4 regions of the Prochlorococcus sp. MIT 0801 genome follow, and region 2 is predicted to be linked to each of the others. Evidence: predicted binding sites of a transcription regulator. Region 2 holds the regulator's gene; each other region holds the start of a gene.

Region 1 (3,217 bases), 900 kb from region 2:
ATAAGTTAGAATAACCCCCTCTAATTTAACCATAAATGATATTAGTAATCCTGTATTATTTCAATTAATTCTTGCGCTCTTCTTTCCCAATTATTATTTAACAAAAAGTAATCAACTTGATTTCTTAATTTCCTATCTAAAAAACAATCATCACCTTTAAATAATTTATATGTTTTATCTATTTCATCTATGAAATTTTTTTTATATTGATCTGAACCTGGTTTGCCTTTTACTAAAGATGCAAAACCTGAACTTGTTTCAGGAAGAGCACCTAACTCACTTGTTACGACAGCACATCCACTGGCTAGTGCCTCCATGACAGATATACATGATGTTTCTTCAAATGAATTAGGATAAGCTAATATACTGGCTTTTTTTAAATGAGGTGCCAGTTCCGACTGAGATAAAGATCCTATGTATTCGACCCCATTCATTGCTTCACATTGCTTATAAAGATAAAGATAATTATCATTATCTTTATCTATTTGATATGTTTTTAAACAGGAAAATACTTTCAATTTAACCTTAGGTAATTTTTTTTTTATAGAAGGAAATACATCAATTAATATATCCAGACCTCGAAAAGGTGTACTACTATAAAAAATAGTATCTTCTAATTTTTTTGATTTAGAAATAGATTCTTTTTTATCAAATAAATTATAAATCAGAGGGGATATAGCATTTCTAAGTATAAAAGTCTTGTTTTTTTCTAAAGCGAATACAGAACAAAATTTATCCCTTTGCCAATTACTAACAAAAATATATCCATCCCATGATTTCTTTACTTCACTCGAATAAAGACTTTCTAGTACTGGCTGATTGTAGGAATGCTGACACCAAAGAAAGAATTTAACTTTACCAGTAAATAGAGATTTAAGTCCATTTACTAAAGATGGAAGAGCAATAACTATACAAATATCAGAACTATTAATAATCTCTTTTAAATATTCATCATTACTTCGAACATTTAGGCAATTAACACCATTTATCTCTTTGGAATTGCTAATATTGTTGATAAGATATACTTGATGTCCTAATTCTGAGAGAGCTGTTGACAAATAACATACAGCCGATTGTGTACCTCCTAAAGGCTTTTGGTATGGTGTAACAGGACTATAGTCCCAATGAACAGGATCAAAAAAAACTATTTTCATTGTCTGATAACTAACGAAGAATCTGATTGTGGATTTGGAAATCAGTAATTTAAAAAATAAAAAACTGAGCTAAGGTCCACAAAAGAAGTGACTTAATTATTGTTGCAGGAAGACCAGCAATGTGGAAAACTTTTGTCGTTCTGAATTTTGCAAAAAATGTAGCTCGACTGCATGATATTCTGATTTGTGTTTTTAGCCTAGAGATGAGTAAAGAATTCTTTGAGTGAATTAATCATGGATATATCTTCTCAATTATGTCTCTTTGAATTGCTCTAACTTTCGTTTAACCGCGATTTTTGCTCTTAAGCAATTGATATCAATTGACGTGCTGGCGTTTTTATTTAACGTATAGTGGGATATTTAGATCAAGGTTTCTCAGCTTTCTTAATAAGATTCTATCCTAACCTTCGAATTATTTTAGAAATCTTTTTTAGTTATTTTCTCTCTAAACATGCATAACCTTTAGTTCGATCAATGCTTCAGATCCTTGAGGAAATAAAGGAAGATCATGCAAGAACTGTACTTAAATATACTTAAATCATTAATTAGAGATATTTAAATTCTTTTTTGTATTTTTAGCTACCTGAATAATTGCTGGCTTGATTCATATTTAATTAACTAATTGGAGGTTGATATGTTTACAGATTATCAACCTAAAAAGGGATATGATGAATATTTTTCTTCTGAAGATTTTTCTCCTAGAAAATCCCTTGAGCCTCTTCTTTCATCTTTAAAAAAGATAGGTTTAGATCAGTTAAATGTAAGTCATGAAATTGCTAGAAAATTACTTCTACGTCATGGAGCAACTTTTCGTCTTAACGACTCCGGTAACAAAGGTTCTGAAAGGATTCTTCCTTTTGATCCTTTGCCGAGAGTAATTGGTGCCTCTGAATGGTTAGAGCTAGAAAGAGGACTTGTACAGAGACTTGAAGCGATAGATTTATTTTTATCTGATGTTTATGGCAAACAGCAAATAATAAAAGATCGGATTATCCCAATAGAATTTATAGAGAGTTCTGATGGTTGGCGGCCACAAATGCAGGGATTTGTGTTGCCATTAGGGAAATGGTGCCATGTGTCTGGCTTAGATTTAATTAGAGATGGAAAAGGAGACTGGCTCGTTCTAGAGGACAATCTTCGGTGCCCTTCAGGAGTTGCATATTTCTTGGAGAATAGATTAGTTATGAAAAGAATTTTTCCTAGCCTTTTTGCTGGCAGGATTGTTAGACCTATTGATGATTACCCATCATATTTATTGAAATCACTTCAGGAATTGGCAGTTTGGACTGATAATCCAAAAGTTGTTTTATTGACTCCTGGAGTTTTTAATAGTGCATATTTTGAGCATAGTTATTTGGCTCAACAGATGGGAGTTCAATTAGTTGAAGGAAGTGATTTAGTTTGTCAGAATGATAATGTTTATTTGAGAACCACCTCAGGGATAAAAAAAATTGATGTTATTTATCGTCGAATAGATGATGATTTTTTAGATCCTAAATTCTTTAGAAAAGACTCAATGCTTGGAGTCCCAGGTCTTCTTGATGTGATGAGTAAGGGTAGAGTGGCTGTCGCAAATGCTCCTGGTACAGGATTAGCAGATGATAAATTAATTTATACTTTTGTACCAGATATGATTAGATATTATTTAAAAGAGGAGCCAATAATAAATAATGTTAAAACATATGTATGTGCAAGGGAAAAAGATCTTGATTATGTAATTAAGAACCTCCGTTACCTAGTTGTTAAAAGCGTTTCTGAAGCAGGCGGATATGGAATGTTAATAGGTCCACATTCTTCTCAAATAGATATTGATAAATTTTCAGCTAAAATCAAAGCTAATCCAAGAAATTATATAGCTCAACCAACTCTAGATTTGTCTACGGTCCCATCACTAAGTGATGGTGAAGTATACCCATGTCATGTTGATTTAAGACCATATATTCTTAGAGGAAAGAATACTTGGGTAAGTCCTGGAGGCCTAACAAGGGTCGCTTTAAAACGTGATTCTTTGATCGTTAATTCTTCTCAAGGTGGAGGGTGTAAAGACACTTGGGTGGTAATCC
Region 2 (3,217 bases):
AAATCAACGCGACAATTGCATCAAGATTCGCAGGAGGAAAAAGAATTTCTTTTGGAAGCCAACGAATAAAATAATTTGGAGGCCAAATTTGCCAATATCTAAATCTTGCTCTTAGCGTTGATCCTCTTTCATTCACATAATTTATATTCAAAAAATTATTTCGTTTTAATTTATTCCCTATATACTTACAATTAGTTCCATCACCAATTATTATATTGATAATGTCGTAATCTTCATTCCATCGAGAAACTAAATCAGAAGATTTATTTAATGAAGCTACACCTGCCTCAATAACTTTTCCGGATTGAATATCAGCCAATAATAAACCACATTTTTTCATTCCAGGATCTATGGATATATAAAGACTCATTTAACTCTTGTTTAGTATAGATTTTGCTAGAGATTTTAATTCCAATGATACGGAGACTTTTTCAGCACTTTGACTATCATCAAGAGCCCTTGTAATAATTTGGAAATCTCCCTTTTTTTTACTAACTAGATATTTTCCTAAATTATTAATTTGATTAGCATTAATTTTCAACTCAGAACTTAATGATCCTCGACGCCTAACCTCAGCTAAAGTTGAAGCCATTAAAAGATTAATCTTCTTACTGATAGTTTCAGAATCTGATTTTAATAAAGATATATTTTCTATCGCAATAACTTCACCTTTCTTTGTAATCATTTTATTTAATGTGACTTCAGGAAATGCATAAACATAATTTTCACCTCTAAGTATATTTCCTGCTGATTTAATCCTAACGACCCAACTTCTATTATCAGCTATCTTTTTTTCAAGTTTCTCAATATCATCTTTACGAACTAATAATATTCTTCGATATTCAGATTGATTTGTTTTTACTAAATTAAAAGCATAAAAATTTGCTTGCTGTAATATACTTTCTATAATTTTTTTAATATCATTCGTTTTATTTAATTTAATAGTCTTAGTTACTAGAGTTTGACCACTACTAATTACTACATTCCCACTCCTAAAAGCATACAAATTTTTCTCTAATTTTTTTAATTCTTTTTCACTCTCTATAATCTTTTCTCGAATATCCTCTAACTGAAATAATCCAACCCTTAAATCTCTATCAAATATAACCATAGTTGCAAATGAAATAGCACTAATAATACTTCCAGTAAAAACAGTTATTAATACAGCGGTACTTTTTGGTCTTAATTTAAATATACTTAAACGCGCTTTGCCAACTTTTGTACCTAAGCGATCACCTAGAGTAGAAAGTATTCCACCCAGGATTAATAGTAAAAGAATTTTCAGCCAGACAGTCACAGAGAGAAAGAAGAAGAATTAATCAAACCTCTTAAACCTTAGTATGCAATGGCCTTCAATTAAATCTTTTCGCAAGCGCTATTGGATCAAATATGGTTATTTTCTTCCTATCTATTGCCAATAAGGAGGAACTTTTCAACTCACCAAGTAGTCGTGTAATAGTAACTCTGGTTGAGCCTATGGCCTCAGCAATGGCTTGATGAGAGAGTCTCAAGTCAATTGTGACTCCTTTTTCCCCAGCCACGCCAAAGTCTCTACATAAAACAAGTAAAAAGCTTGCAAGACGAGAAGACATATCTCTATGAGTCAAAGTTTCAATCATTGTTTCAGTTTGAAGTACCCGACTTGATAAACCTTGTAAAAGTAGCAGCCCAACAGAGGCATCTTGCTCGATTGCATTCCTTACTGATGTGGCTGGGGCAGAAACGAGCTCCACACGAGTAAAGGCAATTGCGTGATAAAAACGATCTGATCTATGTCCTGTTAATAAAGATAAAACTCCAAACAGACTATTTTCTCTTAACAAAGCAACAGTAATTTCTTCGCCCGTTTCATAGACTCTGCTCAATCGAACTGCACCACGTCTTATCAAATAAACCCTTTCTGCAGGATCACCAGGAAAAAAAATAGTTTTTGACCTATCAACTGTTTCAGTAGAGAATCCCTCCAAAGATTTAATTACATCTAAGAGAGACTTATTTGGCGGCAATGGAGAAGATGAATTACCAACCATCTGGCTATTTCTTGGTTGGTTGAAACGAGTAAAGCCACGATAGGAGGTGACCATGTTTAATTAACTGTTCTGAGAACATTAATAAGTCGAGAAAAAACGATATGTAGCCATGGCGACTTTTTTGAACCTAAGTCTTTAATACAAGGCTGTTCGTTCAGGAAATTCTATCTTTTTTTCACTCAAAAAATTGCGACTATTTTTTCAAAAGGTATGAAAAACTACTTTCTCCTGTTTTTTTTGAATCGCTTTTGGGGCCTTAATAGTTTTGAGAACCAATTATTCTTACTCCATACACCACAGATAGTGTTCAATTGGTTGATTAGAAATTTTATGCCGCTAGATTAATTTGAAGACATTCTGATCAAAATCAATATGAATGCACGAGCGAGTATTAATGCTCAACAAAGGGGTTCATCTATGTCAACAGAGACGTCTCTAAGGCCTACCCCCATTAAAAAGCCTTTACAACTAGTTGCGACACAAGGCCAAGTTCAAATCCATACTTCTACTTTCAGAGGCAGTTTTTCTGTTGTTCTTAGTGAGGCAATTAGATCTGCAGGATTAGGAAGCCAGGTTTTAATAGCACAATTTTTGAGAGGTGGAGTCAATCAAGGGCCAAGTGGAGCTATCAATCTTTGCGGGCGACTTGAGTGGTTAAGACCAGCAATTGAAACGTGCTTACCAGAAAAAATATTGGAAGAACATTTATCTTTAAAGAGAAAATATGAAGAAAAAGCGATCAAAGAACTTTGGGAATTTTGTAAAGCACGTTTAATTGAAAAAAAAATAGATAAAATCATTCTTGATGAAATTGGAATGGCTATTAGTCTTGGTTTCATTGAAGAAAATGATTTAATTTTCTTGATAAATAATCGACCATCATCCACAGATATTATTCTTACAGGACCATCAATCCCGCCTAAAGTAATTGAAATGGCTGATCAAATCACTGAATTACGCTGCAATTAAATGTTAAAAAACGATCGTTGGATTGCTGAACAGGCTTCATTAGGAATGCTTGAACCTTTTCAAGAAAAGCTAATAAGACATCTTGAGCCGGAATCAGAAAAATCTCCTGTTTTAAGCTTTGGTTGCTCATCATATGGATATGATTTGCGTCTCTCTTCTAAAGAGTTTTTGATTTTTAGGCATGTCCCTGGAACAGTAATGAATCCGAAAAAGTTTAA
Region 3 (3,217 bases), 340 kb from region 2:
TCTTCCGCACCTCTACCAAACAAAAATGGATCACCACCTTTTAATCTAACAATACAAGAATAACTCTTTGCTAAATCAAATAAAATATCATTCGTTGTCCTCTGAGGAACCGAATGATGACCACGCCTCTTACCCACTGAATGAAGTTGACAATTTGAAGAAACTAATTCAAGTAGCTCTATAGGAACTAAAGAGTCGTATACAAGCGCATCACATTTACTAATTAGTTTTTGCGCTTTAACTGTTAATAAATCGGGATCACCAGGACCTGCTCCGACAAGATGCACAGTGCCAAACTGATTTGTATTCATGGCAAGTTACCCAAAATATTAACAAGACCACGATGAATAATATCAATCTCAAGCAAAGATTTAAGCTGCTCTCCTTTACTATCAATTTCTACATTTTTGTTTGGAGTCAAAAGATAGGGAATAGGAAGATAATTCTTCTCCTTTTTAACAGTATCTTGATTCCATCTAGACCATGAATAAAGAGGAATATTTAGGAATTTTTCTAAGGACTTAAGAAAAACATCTGAAGTATCTGAAGAGACAGGGTGATGAATCAACGCAGGTTTAAGAAAAGGACTCTGACTAGTTATCAGATCATCTATTAATGATAGCCATGGTATAAAAGAACCTAGGAAAGGAAACAATTTTATATTTTGTCCCTCTTCTTGCAAACGTTTAAATATTTTTGGTACATCAATACAAACATGACTTCCAGGTAACAAAAAAAGAGGAACTAAAAACACTGATCTATTACCGATGTCAATTTGCTCTGGATTGTCATCAGTTAAAGCCTCTATTGAAACAGAGCGATTTTTATGCCTTTTTAATTGGTCAACCAAAGAAAGAAGAGATGGATGTATCTCACCACCTCTAGAACCATGCACTAGTAAATGTAAATGGTGAGGAGGCTCACAATTAATTCTATTTGGTAACAAAGACAACTTTTGATGGACATCTGAAGATGTATTAGTACTTTCAGCTAATTTATTAAAATTGAGATGATGAGAAATTCTAGATACTCGAGAACAAATAATTTCAGGCGAGGAGAGGGGGTTGATCGAAGAAACACTCAATACAGAGGAAGAAAAAGATTCAAAAGTACTTTTCATAGAGACCTCTTTGCTATGAAAGAGGTTTGGGAAATGCTCAAAAGTGGAGCGATTAGAAGCCTCGGAGAAATTGGACGCCAATACTAAATGAGAAATTATGAAACCAATTAATCAATTAAATGGATAAACAGGATGTATTGAATGATACCAAAATAAATAAAAAATTTGGTAAAAACTGATACATCTAAAGTTTAGATTTTAAAGGTTAATTATAAATGTCAAGTCTCAATACCAATGGTTCAATACTATCTCGAAGGCAAAAAACTAAATCAAGTTGAAAAAAATAAAGCTGCTAAGGATGGACTCGAAATCGGAAAGGATATAGACAAATTTGCTGAAATGGGATGGGAGCAAATGGATAAAACTGATTTAGAATTAAGATTGAAATGGTATGGGATGTTTTGGAGACCCAAAACCCCTGGAAAGTTTATGTTAAGGTTAAGAATACCTAATGGAATAATCAATGCAGAACAATTAAAGGTAATTGCATCAATTGTTGCGAGATATGGAGAGAATGGAAGTTGTGATATAACAACTAGGCAAAATATACAACTTAGAGGTGTTTTGATTAGTGATTTGCCTGAGATATTAAATAGGTTAAAAAAAGTAAACATATCAACAACTCAATCTGGATTTGATAATCCAAGAAATGTTACTGGAAATCCCATCGCTGGAGTTGATCCAGAAGAGATTATAGACACAAGAATATATACATCAAAAATGCAAGACCATTTAACTAATGATGGTAAGGGAAACTCAGAATTTTCAAATCTTCCAAGGAAATGGAACACAGCTATAGCAGGCTCTAAGGATAATTTTCTTTTACATAATGATTTAATTTTTCATCCAGTTAAAATTAATGGGGTTTTAGGTTTTAGTGTTTGGATTGGAGGCGTACTTTCATCAGTAATGAATGAATATGCAGTTCCGTTGAATGCCTGGGTTGAAGAAGAAAAAATTTATGAATTAACATCAATTATTTTATCCCTATGGAGAGATAATGGGGAACGTAATATAAGACCTAAAGGTAGGTTTAGATTTTATTTAGATAAAATTGGCATTGAAACATTTAGAGATCTTATCGAAAAACAATATGGAACATTAAAAGAAGATCCAGGCTCAATATTTTCAGATAAACCAAGGTCATTTTTTGGAATTCATTCTCAAAAACAAGAAGGTAAATATTTTGCAGGAATTCATGTGCCAGTAGGCCGTCTTTTGGCTGAAGATTTACAAGATCTAGCAAATATATGTGAGAATTTTGGTGATAAAGAAATAAGACTTACCGAAGATCAAAATATTATTATTACTGGTATAGATACAAATCTAATTGAAGAATTTAAGGAGCAATCTATCTTACAAAAGTTTCCATTAGAACCAGAAACTATTGCAGCAGGTACTGTTTCTTGTACTGGAAATACCTATTGTGGTTTCGCTCTAACAAATACAAAGGATCAAGCTTTAAAAATCTCGCATGAATTAGACAAAGAATTAGATTTGAAAGACGAATTAAAGATTCATTGGACTGGGTGTCCTAATAGTTGTGGTCAAGCCTATATGGGAGGAATTGGTTTAACGGGCAAAAAAGCTAAAGACAAAGAAGGAAAAACCGTTGAAGCTTATGATATAAGCATTGGTGGATCACAAGGGCCTAATTATAAATTAGGAGAATTAATAAAAAAATCTGTCCCTCAAGATGAATTAAAAGATGTACTAAAAGATTTACTTATTTCAGATTTTGATGCAAAAGAAAAAATATTTTTAAGTAAAAAATCTGGTTCATTATCTCGATTTATGAATTGGTTTAGTCCTCTTGGCAAAGATAAACCGCTGATTAATCGAGCTAATGGCAGCCACGACATCTTTTCCAAATTTATGAATCGAATTAGCAATTAATTCGATTTTATAAAAAATTATTTTTCTAACTTTTTAAATTTATGACTCAAAGTACTTCTCAAATGAGCTACGTCTTACCTAAAGATTCTATTTCTCGTTTCATGAATTGGTTTAACAACCTTGGTAAAGATAAACCGCTGATTAATCGAGCTAATGGCAGCCACGACATCTTTTCCAAATTTATGAATCGAATTAGCAATT
Region 4 (3,217 bases), 830 kb from region 2:
GATAGGGAATATATCGCATATATTGAAGTGTATCTCCTAAACCTTGTTCACTAACAACTAGAAGTTTTTCTTCTTTTTTAAAATTTGTATCATCTAATCTTTTAATTATCGGATTAGCGTATAGATAGGAAGGATTCTTTTTTTTGAATCTAAATTCATAGTGTTCTTGACCTGATTTATAATCACCTTTTAGTAGTTCAATAAAAGAAAGATTGAAATAAGCTTCTGCAAACCTAGGTTCAATTTTAATAGCTTTTCGAAGAGATTTTTCTGCTTCATTTAATTTGCCAAGATCAATCAAGGTACTTCCCAGATTGGAAAGTGCGGTATGAGAATTAGGATTTAAATCAATAGCTTTTCTTGTATTTAATTCTGCTTCTTTTAGTTTCCCCAGATCGCTCAATACATTGCCTAAATTACTATAAGCACCACCAAGACTTGGCTTGATTTCAATAGCTTTTCTAAATGATCTTTCAGCTTCAATTAATTTGGATTGATCTCTGAATATATTTCCTAAAGTATTATGAGCCTCAGCCAAATCCGGCTTAATTTCAATAGCTGAAAGAACTAATTCTTCAGCTTCTTTTAATTTACCAATATCGTACAATATAATTGCATAATTAGAAAATACACGTGGATCTTTAAAATTTGAATCAATAAGATATTGATAATACTTAATTGCTTTTATAATTTCCCCTTTTTTATGGAAAAGAATAGCTTGCTCTTTTATTTTTTGATTTGAATTACTGGTAGAAAAAGAAGAATTTTCTTTAATCTTCCCAGCACATAATGGAACTAGAAATATTTGCACTATTACTTTTTTATTTTCAAGGTGAGTATTTTTTTGATAGCTTTCATAATTATGAATGTGACTTCTTCACCACCTTTATGTCTATTAATATATACTATCACTCTGATTTCAAAAAAGAAGCATCTTAGAAATTTTTATGTTTTAAAAAGAAGTCACTTTTTTGATTATTTACTAAGCCATCTCAATTAATACAACGATTTGTTTTAGTTATTAAAGTAATAAAATTCATTTGCCAACTAAAGAGTATGAAATCAAGTTACTTATAATAAGAGAAACTCATCAAAACAATAGCTATACGAGAGATACCCAGAGCAATGAAACCGAAAAATGCTTTCCATAATGATTCACCCATCTTAAAAATGTAATTAGTGCAATTACATTACATTCGTTTTTTTCCTGATCTCGTTCTCAAAACACATGTAATAGTTAATGTCTTTTTCAAAGTTCTAAACAATGTAGAGAGCTAATCAGTTGCCTCTAATTATTAGGACTAATGTTCGATGGTTTCATTTACTAGAGCAAGAAAAAGACCAAGGTTTTCATTTCATCGCAACTCCATAGACGATAAGGCAATTAATTGATTATTTTGAGTGATATGAAGCGTGCAGTACAGATCAACAACTTAGTAAATCTATGAGCATATCCTTTGATGCAAAATTCATCTTAAATTCACTAATTAAATACCTGTAAATTCAACTTGAGTAAAAGCCGAAGTGTATAAAATCAGCAAGGTAGGTTAGAACGTATTTATCCACATGGAGGATTATGAAACTTAAAACTCCTATCAACATGATCATAAATGCTTTAAGTGATATTCGTACAATGCATGACTTCTCTTACACGGTTCCCAATGAAACGAGAGAAGAGTTCTGGGACAAAGAATGTATAAGCCATCCAACAGCATCCACTTGCAAATTTTATGAGGGCTAACAAAAAGGAAACGCTGTAAAAGTTAATAGCTGTTAGATCGAAAGAAGATTCATTTAGGCAAAAAAAAAGGCCCTGCGAAACAGGGCCTCATAAAAATAGTTTTCTAGCTAATGCTGATATCGGTGACCACGATAAGACAATTGGGAATTCAGCTCAGATCTAGCATCACTTCTGCATGTGTTGTAGTGATTACGCCTGTAAGTGAGCTCAACACAATCTTTTTGTGCTTTATGCTCTTTGTGCTGGACATAGTTTTGTCCACGATAAAGAAGAGTTGTCATCATCCATACTCCGAATGTTGATTTAAGTCCCCGTTCCTTGGCTTAAATCGAGATGCGGCTCGCAATGTAGCGAGTTGAACGTTTTGGTAGCGGTTGCTACAAAAAATATTATGTTACGTATAGATGGCCCATGTAGTTCATCACGATACAAAACCATCTAGTGGTATGTACTCAAATTTCTCATTAATTTTTTTGTGCATATCTAAATTAACGGAGAATTAGACTAAAAATATTTTTTCATCAGTTCTAAAGGGTCTTCCATAAAGGTTTCTCAGAAACTTCCCACTCTGTTTCCACTGAAGACCTCCATAGGTCTCTTGCTTTTTCATAAGTTAATTTCTCACTTTCATGTAACTCAACATGAGGAGTAATACCGTGTAGGAATCCAAGCCTACAGCTAGCGTAGTGAACCCTCATATATGTAGTTCCGTCTTCATCAGAGTGTTTGTCTTGAAAAAACCTCATTGCCCAGACACGATCTTTCTTCACAAGCCAACTTTCATGTTGCATTTTTAGTAGGAGCTTGGATTATCTCTTTTATGCTGTCTTGCCTTTGAATGACAACTATCTGGTGACCAACGATTTTTGACAATTTCAAGAAAATCACATATGAATTCATCTGGGCAATCGAGTTCCTCCTGCAATTCAGCTAATTCATCAATAAAGAAATCGAATGTTCTGCTAATTAAACCTGACTTTTGCTTTTGTGACGGAGTCCATTTGCCCATAACTAATAAAAAATATTATGTAAAGTAGTTATCTAAACTATTACCGCAGAGCCAATTTGGTAAACACCTGCTATTAAAAGAAAAACGGGAAGGTTTATTAAGACTAATAGTTTAGCTGCAGTAATTTTGTTAATTGCTGGCATAGCTAAAATCTTTTTGGTTTAAATCGAGAAATTGGTAAGAAACTAACAAGAATTATCCATTACTACAGGTCGGTTCTGGTAGGGCTAACCAGTACGGGTGAAAAGAGGAAATCCCTCCTCAAGCAGGGCTTAATTCTAGATAGAGTTAGTTATGAGAAGAAGATTTATGAAACACTATTTGCTGTTTTTCACATCAGCTTTATTTTTTACAGCTAAGAATGCACAAGCTGAAAGTTTTTGGTTGATCCTTCAAAACAGCACCTACGGTATAGAAAAAATAGAAATGAAAAACATGTCGCAATGCGAGGAACAAGGTAAGGAGTA

Evidence for each region. The regulator NtcA, encoded in region 2, controls nitrogen genes in cyanobacteria. The targets are predictions, from matches to a motif close to GTANCNNNNGNTAC.
Region 1: the regulator NtcA is predicted to act here: its motif matches at 1,724-1,737, upstream of EW15_RS07180 (circularly permuted type 2 ATP-grasp protein).
Region 3: the regulator NtcA is predicted to act here: its motif matches at 1,255-1,268, upstream of EW15_RS10115 (ferredoxin--nitrite reductase).
Region 4: the regulator NtcA is predicted to act here: its motif matches at 2,109-2,122, upstream of EW15_RS10570 (DUF4278 domain-containing protein).

What each region holds. Positions count from the first base shown of each region.
Region 1 is NZ_CP007754.1:1,322,198-1,325,414, reverse strand. Features, by position in the region: gene EW15_RS07185 (glycosyltransferase family 4 protein) at 42-1,154, opposite strand; partial or broken gene EW15_RS10620 (DnaB-like helicase C-terminal domain-containing protein) at 1,235-1,369, shown strand; gene EW15_RS07180 (circularly permuted type 2 ATP-grasp protein) at 1,789-3,217, shown strand, end outside.
Region 2 is NZ_CP007754.1:297,134-300,350, reverse strand. Features, by position in the region: gene EW15_RS01540 (hypothetical protein) at 1-370, opposite strand, end outside; gene EW15_RS01535 (DUF3084 domain-containing protein) at 371-1,297, opposite strand; gene ntcA (global nitrogen regulator NtcA) at 1,353-2,030, opposite strand; gene EW15_RS01525 (cob(I)yrinic acid a,c-diamide adenosyltransferase) at 2,448-2,999, shown strand; gene dcd (dCTP deaminase) at 3,000-3,217, shown strand, end outside.
Region 3 is NZ_CP007754.1:1,890,550-1,893,766, forward strand. Features, by position in the region: gene cobA (uroporphyrinogen-III C-methyltransferase) at 1-311, opposite strand, end outside; gene EW15_RS10110 (CbiX/SirB N-terminal domain-containing protein) at 308-1,120, opposite strand; gene EW15_RS10115 (ferredoxin--nitrite reductase) at 1,355-3,016, shown strand.
Region 4 is NZ_CP007754.1:1,126,798-1,130,014, forward strand. Features, by position in the region: gene EW15_RS06090 (tetratricopeptide repeat protein) at 1-811, opposite strand, end outside; gene EW15_RS10570 (DUF4278 domain-containing protein) at 1,849-2,025, opposite strand; gene EW15_RS06095 (DUF1651 domain-containing protein) at 2,269-2,532, opposite strand; gene EW15_RS06100 (hypothetical protein) at 2,535-2,750, opposite strand; gene EW15_RS06105 (hypothetical protein) at 3,045-3,217, shown strand, end outside.